2 linked regions of the [Eubacterium] eligens ATCC 27750 genome follow. Each later gene encodes a partner of the first gene's protein in a complex. Links are inferred from orthologs where the notes say so. Each region holds a gene or a part of one and is shown on either strand. Other genes may lie near its edges.

Region 1 (7,863 bases):
GATCCACTTATTGGTCTTAAAGAGAATGTTATTATTGGTAAGCTTATCCCTGCCGGTACAGGTATGAAGCGTTATCAGGATATCAAGATCAGTTCTACAGATAACTACATTGAAGAAGATGAAGATGAGTCTGGTGAAGACGAGCTTGTTTTCACACAGGAAGATTAATTCTTTATAGAAACTTATGGCGTGTCAGATTGATAAAATCTGGCACGCTTTTGTCTTTTTTTGAAAAAATGCTTGACACTGAATTTGCAAATATATATACTAATAAAGCGTGCGAATAGGCAAGTACTATTTTTGCGCTGTTTTGGTGACAAAACATTTTCTTAGTTGATACTAAGATGCAACCATTCATTATTCTAATTTCGGGAGGTGAAAACGGAATGCCAACATTTAACCAGTTAGTAAAACAGGGAAGAAAGACTGCAGTAAAGAAGTCTACAGCACCAGCTCTTCAGAAGGGTTACAACTCACTTCAGAAGAAGGCAACAGATATCTCTTCTCCACAGAAGAGAGGTGTTTGTACAGCTGTTAAGACTGCTACACCTAAGAAGCCTAACTCAGCTCTTAGAAAGATTGCCAGAGTACGTCTTTCTAATGGTATCGAGGTAACATCTTACATCCCAGGTGAGGGACACAATCTTCAGGAACACAGCGTTGTTCTTATAAGAGGTGGAAGAGTAAAGGATTTACCAGGTACAAGATACCACATCATCAGAGGAACACTTGATACAGCAGGTGTTGCAAAGAGAAGACAGGCTCGTTCTAAGTACGGTGCTAAGAGACCTAAGGACGCTAAGTAATTAAGCCTGAATTAAGACACGCATTTATATGAATGCATGCAAGTTTTACAATTTGCAAGAGTCAGATTTGTAAGAATCTGATTTTTACGAACAAATTAAATTTTGAATTGTGCCGGAATTAGATTAATCAAGAGGTTGCAGGTTAATATATACGGCGCGAACACATTTTTTATTTGTGAGTACCTATGATTTAATAAATTTATTAAGGAGGGAAGAACCGTGCCACGTAAAGGACATACACAGAAAAGAGATGTATTAGCAGATCCTATTTACAACAATAAGGTAGTTACTAAGCTTATCAACAACATTATGCTTGATGGTAAGAGAGGAGTAGCTCAGAAGATTGTTTACGGTGCTTTTGATAGAGTTGCAGCTAAGACTGAGAGACCAGCTATCGAAGTATTTGAAGAAGCTATGAACAATATTATGCCAGTTCTTGAAGTTAAGGCTAGACGTATCGGTGGAGCTACTTACCAGGTACCTATCGAAGTTAAGCCAGACAGAAGACAGGCTTTAGCTCTTCGTTGGATGACTACATTCTCTAGAGCAAGAGGCGAGAAGACTATGGAAGAAAGACTCGCTAACGAAATTCTTGATGCAGCTAACAACACAGGTGCATCAGTAAAGAGAAAAGAAGATATGCACAAGATGGCAGAAGCAAACAAGGCTTTTGCTCATTACAGATTCTAATTATAATTATAGGAGGTTTTATCCATGGCTGGAAGAGAATATCCATTGGAGAGAACCAGAAATATCGGAATTATGGCTCATATTGATGCTGGTAAGACAACATTAACAGAGCGTATCCTTTATTATACTGGTGTTAATCACAAGATTGGTGATACTCATGAAGGTACTGCTACTATGGACTGGATGGCCCAGGAGCAGGAGAGAGGTATCACAATCACTTCAGCTGCTACAACATGTCACTGGACACCTGAGAAAGAGGGTAAGCCAGATAAGACACAGCCAGAATACCGTATTAACATTATCGATACTCCAGGACACGTTGACTTCACAGTAGAGGTTGAGCGTTCACTTAGAGTACTTGATGGTGCCGTAGGTGTATTCGATGCACAGAACGGTGTTGAGCCACAGTCAGAGAATGTATGGCGTCAGGCTGATAAGTACAATGTACCTCGTATGGCTTTCATGAACAAGATGGATAAGATGGGTGCTGATTTCTTCGGATCATGCAACCAGCTTATTACAAAGCTTGGAAAGAATCCTGTACTTGTACAGATTCCTATCGGTAAGGAAGATGACTTCAAGGGAATTATTGACTTATTCGAGATGAAGGCTTATGTCTTCAACGGAGATAAGGGTGATGATATCGCTGTTGGTGAGATTCCAGACGATTTAAAGGATCAGGCTCAGGAATATCATGACAAGCTCGTTGAGCAGTGTGCTGAACTTGATGAAGACCTTATGGAGAAGTTCTTTAATGATGAGGAAATTTCAGTTCCAGAGTTAAAGGCTGCTTTAAGAAAGGGTACTATCGAGGGTACAGCTATTCCTTGTCTTTGCGGTACAGCTTATAAGAACAAGGGTGTTCAGAAGCTTCTTGATGCTGTTATCGAGTACATGCCAGCTCCTACAGATATCCCAGATATCACAGGTGTTGACGAAGACGGTAACGAAGTAACAAGAAAGTCATCTGATGAAGAGCCATTTGCAGCTCTTGCATTCAAGATTATGACTGATCCATTCGTTGGTAAGTTAGCATTCTTCAGAGTTTACTCAGGTACATTAAACGGTGGTTCATATGTACTTAACTCTAATAAGAATAAGAAAGAAAGAGTTGGCCGTATCCTTCAGATGCACGCTAACCAGAGAAAAGAAATTGATAAGGTTTACTCAGGAGATATCGCTGCTGCAGTAGGTCTTAAGGTTACAGTAACAGGTGATACTATCTGTGATGAAGCACATCCAGTTATCTTAGAGTCTATGGAATTCCCAGAGCCAGTTATCGAGCTTGCTATCGAGCCAAAGACTAAGAATGACCAGGGTAAGATGGGTGAAGCTTTAGCAAAGCTTGCTGAAGAAGATCCTACATTCCGTGCTCATACAGATCAGGAAACAGGTCAGACAATCATCGCTGGTATGGGTGAGCTTCACCTTGATATCATCGTTGACAGACTTCTTCGTGAGTTCAAGGTAGAGGCTAACGTTGGTGCACCTCAGGTTGCTTACAGAGAGTGCTTTACTAAGGCAGTTGATGTTGATAGTAAGTATGCTAAGCAGTCAGGTGGACGTGGTCAGTATGGTCACTGTAAAGTACGTTTCTCACCACTTGAAGCTAACGTTGATAAGTTTGATGTTGAGACAAAGAATACAGTATTAATTAACGAACCTCCAGTACTCTTCTGTGAGTCTTCAGTAGTTGGTGGTGCTATTCCTAAGGAATATATCCCTTCAGTTGCTGACGGTATCAGAGAAGCTGCTAATTCAGGTATCTTAGCTGGATTCCCAGTTCTCGGACTTAGAGCAGATATTTACGATGGTTCATACCATGAAGTCGATTCTTCAGAAATGGCATTCCACATTGCTGGTTCTATGGCATTCAAGGATGCTATGGCTAAGGCAGCACCTGCCCTTCTTGAGCCTATCATGAAGGTTGAGGTTACTATGCCAGAAGAATACATGGGTGATGTAATCGGTGATATCAACTCACGTAGAGGACGTATTGAGGGTATGGAAGATATCTCAGGTGGTAAGATGATTAAAGCATTCGTTCCACTTGCTGAGATGTTCGGATATGCTACTGACCTTCGTTCTAAGACACAGGGTCGTGGTAACTACTCTATGTTCTTCGATAAGTATGAGCAGGCTCCAAAGTCTGTTCAGGACAAGGTTATTTCTGATAGAAATAAGTAATAACTATAAAAATATAGTTGAAATATTTCACTAAATGAAATATAATAAATATCAGCTATGACAAAGCCCGAGGGGGATACCCCTCAGGGCAATCTAAATATTTTTAGGAGGATTTTAAACAATGGCAAAGGCTAAATTTGAGAGAACAAAACCACATTGTAACATTGGTACAATCGGACACGTAGATCACGGTAAGACTACATTAACAGCTGCTATCACAAAGACTCTTCATGAGAGACTTGGTACAGGTGAGGCTGTTGCATTCGAGAATATTGATAAGGCACCAGAGGAAAGAGAAAGAGGTATCACTATCTCTACAGCTCACGTTGAGTATGAGACAGAGAAGAGACACTATGCACACGTTGACTGTCCAGGACATGCTGATTATGTAAAGAACATGATCACAGGTGCTGCTCAGATGGATGCAGGTATCCTTGTTGTTGCTGCTACTGATGGTGTTATGGCTCAGACAAGAGAGCATATCCTTCTTGCTCGTCAGGTTGGTGTTCCTTACATCGTTGTATTCATGAACAAGTGTGATATGGTTGATGATCCAGAACTTCTTGAATTAGTAGATATGGAAATCAGAGAACTTCTTAACGAGTACGGATTCCCAGGAGATGATACTCCAATCATCCAGGGTTCAGCTCTTAAGGCTCTTGAAGATCCTAACAGCGAATGGGGTGATAAGATCCTTGAGCTTATGCATACTATTGATGAGTATGTTCCAGATCCAGAAAGAGATACAGATAAGCCATTCCTTATGCCTGTAGAGGACGTATTCTCTATCACAGGACGTGGTACTGTTGCTACTGGTAGAGTAGAGAGAGGTGTTCTCCACGTTAATGAGGAAGTTGAAATCGTTGGTATCCACGAAGATATCCGTAAGGTAGTTGTAACTGGTATCGAGATGTTCAGAAAGCTTCTTGATGAGGCTCAGCCAGGTGATAACATTGGTGCACTTCTTAGAGGTGTTCAGAGAGACGAAATCCAGAGAGGACAGGTTCTCTGCAAGCCAGGTTCAATCACACCACACCACAAGTTTACAGCTCAGGTTTACGTATTAACAAAGGACGAGGGTGGACGTCATACTCCATTCTTCAACAACTACAGACCACAGTTCTACTTCAGAACAACTGATGTAACTGGTGTTTGTGAGCTTCCAGCTGGTACAGAAATGTGCATGCCTGGTGATAACGTAGAGATGACAGTTGAACTTATCCATAACGTAGCTATGGAGCAGGGTCTTCGTTTCGCTATCCGTGAGGGTGGTAGAACAGTTGGTTCTGGTGCTGTTGCTACAATCATTGAGTAATTGTTATTAATACAGTTCTTTCAAGGGTTTCCGAGGTTATCGGAAACCCTTTTTTGCGCGAGCAGCGATGAGAGAACCAGAGTGTGATAAAAAGAGGAGTACAACATGCTATACATAATGCGTCATGGCAGGACGGACTGGAATGTACGTCATAAATTGCAGGGAAGAACAGATATACCGCTTAATGATGAAGGCAGAATGATGGCGGCAGAGGCTGGGAAAAAGTATGCAGATATACATTTTGATGAGTGTTATTCATCACCTTTGGCAAGAGCAAAAGAGACCGCCGAGATTTTTCTCAAAGGAAGGGGAGTACCTGTATATACAGATGACAGGCTTGTTGAGATGGGATTTGGAATATATGAGGGAATAGAGAATTCATTTGCAATAAAGGATTGTCCAATTAATTCTCTTTTTAAAAATCCAGAGGATTATGTGACGGTTGAAGGCGGAGAAAGTTTTGAACAGCTTTTTGCAAGAACAGGAGAGTTTATAGACAATGTGGTTATGCCACAGGTTAATAGTGGCAAAGATATACTGATTGTTGGTCATGGTGCGATGAACTGCAGTATTATAGCAAAATTCAGAGGAACACCACTGGATAAATTCTGGGATGGAATGACTGATAATTGTCAGGTTGTTAAATTAATGTAAGTTTTTGATATAATTTTAAACCAATTTAAGTCTATTTTCGTATATTGAAATAGAGGGAATAATAAAATCTGTATAGGGGAAAGGTTAAATTGGTGATGTTATAAACGCAAGAACAGCAGTAAGAAGGTACAATAAGCAGGCTGCCAGAAGGCAGATAGCAGTGACAAAAATATTGATAGCAGCTACATTTGTAATGATAATTCTGGCGGTTGTAGTTTTATTTATGAATTATGAAAATGGTTATTATGATGAAATTAAAAGTGTGATAAACCTGAAATCAAGTAATGACGAGATTAACCACAACGAAGATACCGCATTAGTTGATGTAGAATTGGTTCAGATGGAAGAAGCTGGAGAGATAGCTGAGCTCGGAACTGAAAATGTGCAGATGCAGACAGAGACTATTGAGAATTATTATAAGATAGAAGATTTTAAATGGTTAAATCAGAATCCGGAACTTCCTACAGGATGCGAAATTACTTCTCTGACATCTGTGCTGAATTATTATGGAATAAATGTTAAGAAAGAAACTATGGCGGATGATTATTTAAAGAAAGGTAATGGAAGTTATTACAAGATGTTTCTTGGAAATCCAAGGGATGCTGGCAGTTTCGGATGTATGGCACAGCCGATAGTTGATGCTGCAAATCTTTATTTCAAAAAGAATAATGTCAGTATGAAAGCATCAAATGTAAGCGGTGTATCATTTGAGAAGATATTGGAGTATGTTTCACAGGGAGTACCTATGATTGTGTGGAATACGATGGGTATGGCTCCAGCTTATGAATCGAAGACGCTTACTCTTGATGGGCGCGAATACACGTGGATTGCGCCTGAACATTGTGTAGTAGTTGTAGGATATGACCTTGATAATAATGAAGTTTATGTTGCTGATCCTATGACAGGCATGGTTACAAGGAATTTGAAAATATTTGAGGAGCGATATGTTTCTTTAAAGAGACAAGCTGTTTATGTTACAAGATAGATATTATGCGAAATGCTGTCCGGTCTGAATAAGACGGACAGCATTTCGCATATTTAAAATTATTTAGAATGTCTGGCATGAAGCTTCCTGGCACAATGTATGAATGCAGGAAACAAAAATGCGTCAGCAGCAATCCAAGCGATTGGTGAGGCGAGGCATGCACCCATGAATCCAATACTTGGAATAAGTATGATGGCTGCAAATGCACGGCCAATCATCTCTAAGATACCAGCTGATATTGCAAATACTGAGAAGCCCATACCCTGTATGCAGAAGCGGACTACATTAACACCTGTAAGCGGAATGTAGAAGCATGCAGATGCAAGGATGAACTGTCTTGTAAGAGCAATTATTGTTGTCTCTGATGCATTAACGAATAATAATGCAATATAATCTGTAGTGAAATACAGTGCAATAAGAGAAAGAACACTGTATACTGAACCGATTATCATAGCGGAGCGTACGCCCTGACCAAGTCTTTTAATCTTGGCAGCTCCAACATTCTGTCCGGCATAGGTTGCCATGGTTGAGCCGAGTGCATCAAATGGACAACAGGTAAAGTTAAACATCTTAGAACCGGCAGTCATTGCGGCTACATATGTTGAACCAAGTGTATTGACAGCAGCCTGAAGGATTGTACTTCCGATGGCTGTTATTGAATACTGGAGTCCCATAGGAACACCGTTCATACACAGGTTGGTGATGAATCTTCTATCAAGTACCCTTTCTGATTTGTCACCTTTTAAGATGTCATATTTCTTATACATATATATAAGGCAGGTAAGTCCCGAAATTAACTGTGATGTTACAGTTGCCCAGCCAGCTCCGGCAACACCCATCTTACATACAAGAATAAGAAAGAAATCAAGTACTACATTTATTATTGAAGAAAGGACAAGGAAAACTACAGGTGTCTTACTATCGCCAAGCGAACGGATAACACCGGACACCATGTTGTACAGGAATACAGTTGGGATTCCTATGAATATAACTACTATGTAATTATAGGCATGGTCAATAATATCTGCCGGTGTATTCATGATAATAAGTATCCTGCGGCAGAATATTACGGATGCAAGCGTAAGCACTATGGCAAACACAATACTGCAGATATATCCGTTAAATACATATTTTCTAAGGTCAGCAGGCTTCTTTGCACCAAAGCATTGGGCAACCGGAATCACGAATCCGTTACAGACTCCCATACAGAAACCGATTATCATGAA
Region 2 (8,083 bases), 1.2 Mb from region 1 along the record:
TATACATCTGCTCATAGTCTTCTGCCTCCAGAAACTGCTGTCTTTTATCAAAATCCATCATAAATTCCTGAGCAAATTCCGTCATCAGTTTTTCTGCATCATTATAAGAAAGCCATCTCTTGACTGTATCCTTTGCAAACTTCGGATTAACATGTGCATACTGTGTCAAAAGTTCTCTCATTCCTACAATTATAGCTCTCGACACCATTTTATCAGGCTTCTCAAATCCTTGCATAACACTTACATCAGCAAGCATCATTCCTGACGCTTCTTCAAATCTATTTACAAGTGCCTTTTCAAGCCCTTCTACCTGAACCCTTAAAATTTTGCCTGGCATCTTTATTATCTGTTTTATCTTAGCAATTGTTCCTACTGTATATAAATCTGCTATCCCTGGTTCGCTCACCTGCGAATCTCTCTGTGTTACAAGATATATAAGTTCATCAGCTGCCATACTTGCTTCTACAGCTTTTACAGACTTCTTTCTGCTCACATCAAAGTGCATTACCATCCCCGGAAAAACAGTGACATTTCTTAATGGAATAGCTGGATAATGTCTATCATATTTGTTACTCATATATTCCTCTCTATCTAAAAAACGGACCGTCCATCATGAACAGCCCGCCTGAATTAATTTCGTTACTGTGCTTTTTTTACAGCATCCGTTCTGTATTCTAACAGAGGCTTTGCGCTTCCTTCTACAGCTTCCTTAGTTATTATACATTTTGATATTGTTTCATCTGACGGAATCTCATACATTACTTCATTCATGACAGATTCTAAGATTGAACGTAAGCCTCTTGCTCCTGTCTTTCTCTCAAAACTCTTATGGGCAACTGCCTCAACAGCTTCATCCGTAAACTCAAGTGCTACTTCATCAAGTCCAAAAAGTGCCTGATACTGCTTTATAATAGCATTCTTAGGCTCTTTTAGAATTCTCACAAGTGCTTCCTCATCAAGTGAATCTAATGAAACAACAACCGGAACTCGGCCTACAAACTCAGGAATAAGACCGAATTTGATAAGATCCTGTGGAAGTGCCTTATGGAACATCTCTCCAACATCGTCGTTGCTCTTTTCCTTAAGTTCAGAGTTGAAACCAATTGAACTCTTATCCATTCTTGATTCAATAATCTTCTCGAGTCCGTCAAATGCACCACCACATATGAAAAGAATATTAGTTGTATCAATTGGAATAAGCTCCTGCTGTGGATGCTTTCTTCCTCCCTGTGGTGGAACTGATGCTATTGTTCCCTCTAATATCTTAAGAAGAGCCTGCTGTACGCCCTCGCCAGATACATCTCTTGTTATGGAAACATTTTCTGACTTCTTAGTAATCTTATCTATCTCATCAATATATATAATACCATATTGTGCTTTTTCAACATCATAATCCGCAGCCTGAATAAGCTTCAAAAGGATATTCTCAACATCCTCACCTACATATCCGGCTTCCGTAAGAGTTGTAGCATCTGCAATTGCAAAAGGTACATTAAGAAGCCTTGCAAGATTCTGTGCAAGAAATGTCTTTCCTGAACCTGTTGGTCCAAGCATAAGAATATTACTCTTCTGTAACTCTACATCCAGATCAGACTGTGACATTATCCTCTTATAATGATTATATACAGCAACCGCAAGAACCTTCTTTGCTTCATCCTGTCCTATAACATAATCATCAAGAAATTCTTTTATCTGCTTTGGCTTAAGCAGGTTGATATTCATTCCATCAACCACTTCTTTTGCATCTGCCTCTGTTTCAAACTCTTCATCAAGGATATCGCTGCATATTTCTACACATTCATCACAAATGTAAACGCCATTATGTCCTGCGATCAGCTTTTTAACCTGATCCTGTGTCTTATTACAGAATGAGCATCTAAGCTTCTCGTCAATATTTCTGCCTGCCATACTATCCTCCAAATCACTATAAATCCTTTAAATAAAGGTTCGCTTATCACACAAAAACAAGGGAGACACCTGCAAATGTATTATCTGCAGGCATCTTCCTTATCATAAGCAATTATTATCTCTTCTCTACAACACTGTCGATAAGTCCATATGCAACAGCTTCCTGTGCTGTCATATAGTTATCTCTCTCTGTGTCGCGTGAAATCTCTTCAACTGACTTGCCAGTATTAGCTGCCAGTATTTCGTTTAACTTATTTCTTGTCTTAAGTATATTCTCAGCAACGATTCTGATTTCAGTTTCCTGACCTCTTGCACCACCTGATGGCTGATGAATCATAATCTCTGCATTAGGAAGAGCAAGTCTCTTTCCCTTAGCACCGCCTGAAAGAAGGAATGCACCCATACTTGCAGCCATACCTATACAGATTGTAGAAACATCACACTTGATGTACTGCATTGTATCATATATAGCAAATCCTGCTGATACAGAACCTCCCGGGCTGTTAATGTAGAAATGTATATCCTTGCTCGGATCTTCTGCTTCAAGGAATAACATCTGCGCTACCACAAGATTAGCAGAAACATCTGTTACCTCTTCTCCTAAGAATATAATTCTGTCTTTAAGCAGACGTGAATAAATATCATATGATCTTTCGCCTCTGCTGTTCTGTTCAATGACATAAGGTACAAAACTCATTACACAACCTCCAATATACTAAAATGTTTCTTTAAGATTCAATTACTTTTCAACAACTGATCCTACGATAACATCTACAGCCTTCTGAATTGCAAGATCTTCCTTAATCTGCTTCTTCTCATAGTCTCCCATGAATTCCTTAATCTGATCAAGTTCCATCTTGTATGCTTCAGCCATCTTCTTTAACTCTGCTTCGAAATCTTCGTCTGAAGTCTCAATATTCTCAGCCTTAACAACTGCTTCAAGAACAAGTCTTGACTGAATTCTCTTAACAGCCTCCGGCTTCATTTCTTCCATAATCTTATCAGCTGTCATGCCTGTGTACTGGAAGTACTGCTCAACTGATAATCCCTGCTGCTGTAATCTCTGAGCGAAATCCTCAACCATTCTGTTAACCTGTGTATCAACCATAGCATCTGGAATATCCATCTTAGAGTCTTCAATAATCTTAGCGATTGCTTCGTCTTCCTGCTTAGCCTTAGCTTCTCTTGACTTTCTGTCAGCAATCTTTTTCTTTAAATCATCCTTATATTCAGCAATTGTATCAAAATCAGATACATCCTGAGCAAATTCATCATTAAGCTCTGGAAGCTGCTTCTCCTTAATTTCCTTAACAGAAACCTTAAACATAGCTGGCTTACCCTTAAGATCATCTACATGATACTCTTCTGGGAATGTAACATTGATTTCTTTCTCATCACCGATATTCATACCGATAATCTGATCCTCGAATGTATCAATGAATGAATGAGATCCGATTGTAAGTGGGTAATCTGTTCCCTTTCCACCTTCAAATGCAACACCATCAACAAATCCTTCGAAATCAATAACTGTATTATCGCCATCCTTAACAGCTCTGTCTGTTACAGCTACTGTTCTTGAATTCTGATCCTGTACTCTCTTTAACTCTTCTTCAACATCAGCATCTGTTGCTTCTGTATCAGCCTTAGTTACCTCAACACCCTTGTACTGTCCAAGTTCAACTTCTGGCTTAGTAGCAACAACAGCTTCGAAGATAAATGGCTTTCCAGCCTCTAACTGTGTTACATTGATCTTAGGCTGTGAAACAAGTTCAAGACCGCACTCATCAGCAGCCTTAGCATATGCATCTGGAATGATTGAATTAGCAGCATCTTCGTAGAATACTTCTGCGCCATACATCTTCTCAATCATCTTTCTAGGTGCTTTACCTTTTCTGAAACCAGGAAGGCTGATCTTGCTCTTATTCTTATTATATGCAGTATTAAGACCTGCCTCAAACTCCTCAGCAGTAGACTCAATAACAAGTTTAACCATATTCTTCTCTTCTAAATTCTCAACTGTGAAACTCATTATAAATTAATCCTCCTATGAAATATGTATTGTTACTATCGTACAACATACCCACGAATTATAACACAACTGTTTTTAGATTACCAGTACTATTTTTAAAAAATAAAAGATAGGGCTGCAATCTTTATATTTGCTAAGAAATATGTGGATTACAACCCTATTTATTACTTAAGATAAATCATTTTTTCACATCCCAGATGATTACTTACCGCTCATCTGCTCTTCCTGTCTTCTGATCATCTCTTTTACCATGTTACCACCAACTGAACCAGCTTCTGCTGATGTGAGGTCTCCATTGTAACCATCCTTTAAATTAACGCCAATTTCTGAAGCAACCTCCATCTTGAATCTGTCAAGTGCGTTCTGTGCTTCCTTCTTAGTCTTATAATTAGAACTTGTTGATTTAGCCATAATAAGCCTCCTTATTAAACACATTTTAGGTTTAAGCCGAAAAGTTATGGCGCCATAACTTATCGTCTTGATATTATTATGTATCTGTTAATTCTGATTATTATGACATATTCTGGCTGTTAATTATTAGTAGTTATTTTTTTGTTTCTGCTTCTAAATTTTTCTCTGATTCAGGAATTATATTCTTATATACATATATTTCGTCATAAACCGGTGCCCATTTATATGTAGCCCCGCCTGTGCAGAATACATAAGCATGCCCTTTATTAGTGACCGCATAGCTTACAAGACAGCTTCCTGCCTGGCTGATAAATCCTGTCTTGCCACCTTTAACAATAACCCCGGGTGCTTCATTGCCATATATCCTTGAATACATTGTACTTGTAAGCTGTATTCCATCTGGATGCTGTGCTGTTGCTTTGGTTTTATACTGATATGTTCCAAGCACTTTTGCCCTTAGTTCATCCCTCATTGCATACTCCATTATCATAGCCATCTCTGCAGGAGTTGTATACTGTTCCTCGTCATAAAGTCCTGTAGGGTTTGCAAATCGTGTATGTTTTAAACCAAGTTCATTACATTTTGCATTCATCAGCTTAGCAAATTCTTCATTAGAACCTGCAACCATTATTGCAAGTGCCTCTGCCGCATCAGCACCTGACGGAAGTATCAATCCATAAAGTAAATCTTCCACATCAACAGTCTCTCCATCAAGAAATCCTGCTACAGAAGCTTCTTCCCTGAATAATCTGTTAAGCATTTCAAATCCAAAAGTATATGTCTGTGGAATCTTATCTATATTATCAGTTACAACTATAAGAGTCATTACCTTTGTCATAGACGCCGGATACATTCTGGTATCTGCCTGTTTTCCTGCAATTATTTTATGATTATCAACATCTAAAAGAGCAGCATATGGCGAAGAAACCTTACTTTCAGATGTAAGATCAAAATAATCAGATGCCATCTGGGCATATATAAGAGGCGGCTCTGTAGGCTTCTCTGTTTCTTCCTCTGGCTGTGTTTCACTAATCACATCCGATGCAAATGCTTCCTTCTGTTTAAATGTTTTCTTTATTCCTGAAACAGAATTGATAATAATAACAGCAAGTATAATCGCAATAACCATTAAAGCCGTTATCATAATTCTTCTTCTTAAAATCTGCTGTCTTTTCTTCTTCATCAACAGCATTTTTCTTTTTCTGTTGCGGCGTATTTTTTCTTCATCATAATTATCGAATCCCATCGTAATTTCTCTCCCTCATACTAAATATACTGGGTAGAAGCTTTTAATTTTTCTGCCAGTTCTTCCCCTTTGATAAGTCTTACAAGTTCGAGTCCCAAATCAATAGATGTTCCCATTCCTCTTGATGTTGTAATATTACCATCTGTAACAACGCGCTCAGGAGCTGTAACTACAGTTGCACCATTTAACTGATCTTCAAATCCAGGAAATGCCATTGCTTTCTTTCCATCAAGAAGTCCGAGATTTCCCAGAACCGAAGGTGCTGCACATATGGCTGCAATTCTGTTATTCTTCTTATTGTATTCTTTAAGAAGTTCCAGTAAATCCTTGCAATCATAATATGACTTATGACCCGGACCACCCGGAAGGAATAATAGTTCATCTCCTTCAAATACATATTCATCCAAAAGCTCATCAGCCTGAACAATTACCCCCTGAGCACTTTTTACATTAATGTCACCTGTTATTGATATCACATCTGTCTTAATATCCGCTCTTCTTAATATATCTACAACTGCAAGTGCTTCTACCGTTTCAAAACCATCTGTAAGAAATGCACATACCTTCATCAATTATTTCCTCCGCTCGAAAAAATATACATACGAGTTGATTATACAACATTTTTTTATTTTTACAAACTTATATTTTACAAAATATTAATATTAATGTATTGTAGTTTTAAAAACTATGTGTTATCATTTCAATTAACAAAACAAATCGTTTTTACAACGCGGAGGATAATATATATTATGTTTGATATAATCACTGATTCAGCCTGCGATATTGTTAGAGAATATGCAGAGACACACAATCTTAAGCTTGTACCTCTCTACACAACATTTGATGGTGTTAATTATCTTAAAGAACAATATGACATTACTCACGATGAATTCTATAGAAGAATGACTGACGAAGGTGCATTCCCTAAGTCCTCTCTTCCAAGTGTACAGGATTTTGTTGATGCTATTATGCCAAGTGTGGAAGCTGGCAGACCTGCTATTGTATGTACAATTACATCATACTTCTCAGGATCTTATAACTCAGCCTGCACAGCTAAGGATATTATATTAGAAGATCATCCTGATGCTAAGGTTACAGTTATTAATTCACTGCTTAACTCAGCATCATTTTCACTCTTCATATATCAGGCTCTGCAGATGAGAAAAGCAGGATATTCATATGAGGATACAATCAAGGTTCTTGAAGCTTTAAGAAACGATGGCCGAATAATGTTTACAACAGAATCACTTGAATACTTAAGTAAAGGCGGGCGTCTTGCCAAGACAGCAATTACAATCACAAGCAAATTAAGCCTCCGTCCTATCATCGTTATGAAAGAAGGAGAAATCGGACTTGGTGGATTTACACGAACAAGAAATAAGGGTAAATCTAATGTTATTGACATGATTCAGAAATACATTGAATCAAAGGGAATGCCGATTGAGAACTGGGATATCACTGTTGGTTACTGTACTAACCTGGAAGAAGCTGAAAAATACAGAGATGATGTTGAAGCACAACTTGGTGTGAAGCTTCTCGAAAGACGCGAAGATTTCAAGACAAGAATCAGTATTATCTCTGGCTGCCATACAGGTCCTTACGCATTAGGAATTGCATGCATTCCTAAGTACACTACTATCAGATTATAATCAATAAAGAAATAAGCGGAATGGTTTGAAACTGCCATTCCGCTATTATTAATCTACTTACTCATATGGTTCATAATCCAGCCATATATTTCTTCATATATTTCTTCTTTATTAAGTTCATTACACAGCTCATGCCTGCAATCCTCGTAAAGTCTTAAATCAATATCATCAATATGACCATGATATGAATTATATGCCCTGTAAACGCCTTTTCCGTACTCTCCCACCGGATCATCAAGCCCTGATATCATAAGCATTGGCAAATTCTTAGGAATTCTTTCTATGTTGCGCGGCTTTCTTACATACAGAATCATATTCATAAGTCCTCTGTAACCATTGACCGTAAAAAGAAATGTTGTCAGTTTTCCAGCATTGTATTCATCAACAACTGCTTCATCTCTTGTCAGCCAGTCATTGACTGTTCTTACATTCTTTATGCGCTTGTTATAAGCTCCGAACATAATCTTAGATATTAGTCTGCTTCTGTACCTATCACCCTTTATAAGTCTTACTGCATCAGCAAGCACCTTTCCTGCAAGCACCATTGGTGCCGGCTGGTGTCCTGTTCCCATTACAATAACTCCATCAAGTTCATATCCGTAATCACATATATATCTTCTTGTAACAAATGACCCCATGCTGTGTCCTGCAAGATAATATGGAATACCAGGATACATTTTCCTGATAAGAACTGTAAGATGATGTGCATCCTTTGCAAGTGCCTCTCCCGGATTCTTCTCTTTAAAAAATCCCAGATCATCATCCGTGCATACTGACTTTCCATGTCCAAGATGATCATTGCCAACAACAACAAATCCTCTCTCTGCCATATATCTTGCA

The links. Proteins that work in one complex are often made in the same cells at the same time.
Region 2: the proteins of rpsG (region 1) and tig are in contact, whole or in part, in a crystal structure (PDB 3GTY), measured with the Thermotoga maritima proteins. The link is inferred for [Eubacterium] eligens ATCC 27750 from one-to-one orthologs. Residues at the interface, in WP_004081843.1 of Thermotoga maritima: Lys34, Lys52, Lys55, Glu59, Arg62, Gln63, Glu66, Asn67, Lys69, Val71, Arg95, Ala109, Lys110, Lys111, Gly112, Arg113, Pro114, Glu117, Glu121, Ile124, Ala125, Tyr127, Asn128, Asn129, Thr130, Gly131, Lys135, Asp139, Arg142, Met143; in WP_004081061.1 of Thermotoga maritima: Glu122, Val124, Val129, Leu130, Tyr133, Glu188, Gly259, Ile262, Tyr263, Glu266, Ser270, Glu273, Gln274, Glu277, Arg308, Gln311, Ile312, Ser315, Tyr316, Glu325, Arg329, Arg336, Leu363, Phe366, Trp367, Arg373, Leu377, Arg381, Leu384, Glu387.

What each region holds. Positions count from the first base shown.
Region 1 is NC_012778.1:318,669-326,531, forward strand. The notes cover bases 1-2,760. They hold rpsG (30S ribosomal protein S7), read left to right. Parts: upstream 1-1,025; coding sequence 1,026-1,496; downstream 1,497-2,760. Other genes in these bases: rpoC (DNA-directed RNA polymerase subunit beta'), read left to right, coding at 1-168; rpsL (30S ribosomal protein S12), read left to right, coding at 387-806; fusA (elongation factor G), read left to right, coding at 1,521-2,760. In the rest of the region: more of fusA, read left to right, coding at 2,761-3,683; tuf (elongation factor Tu), read left to right, coding at 3,805-4,998; EUBELI_RS01390 (histidine phosphatase family protein), read left to right, coding at 5,104-5,652; EUBELI_RS01395 (C39 family peptidase), read left to right, coding at 5,813-6,637; EUBELI_RS01400 (MATE family efflux transporter), read right to left, coding at 6,697-7,863.
Region 2 is NC_012778.1:1,506,486-1,514,568, forward strand. The notes cover bases 1,793-4,772. They hold tig (trigger factor), read right to left. Parts: upstream 3,938-4,772; coding sequence 2,648-3,937; downstream 1,793-2,647. Other genes in these bases: clpX (ATP-dependent Clp protease ATP-binding subunit ClpX), read right to left, coding at 1,793-1,908; clpP (ATP-dependent Clp endopeptidase proteolytic subunit ClpP), read right to left, coding at 2,024-2,605; EUBELI_RS07050 (alpha/beta-type small acid-soluble spore protein), read right to left, coding at 4,139-4,348; EUBELI_RS13635 (D-alanyl-D-alanine carboxypeptidase family protein), read right to left, coding at 4,482-4,772. Also shown: lon (endopeptidase La), read right to left, coding at 1-577; more of clpX, read right to left, coding at 640-1,792; more of EUBELI_RS13635, read right to left, coding at 4,773-5,594; EUBELI_RS07060 (DJ-1 family glyoxalase III), read right to left, coding at 5,615-6,163; EUBELI_RS07065 (DegV family protein), read left to right, coding at 6,344-7,243; EUBELI_RS07070 (alpha/beta fold hydrolase), read right to left, coding at 7,297-8,083. UniProt on the Bacillus subtilis protein: Involved in protein export. Acts as a chaperone by maintaining the newly synthesized protein in an open conformation. Functions as a peptidyl-prolyl cis-trans isomerase.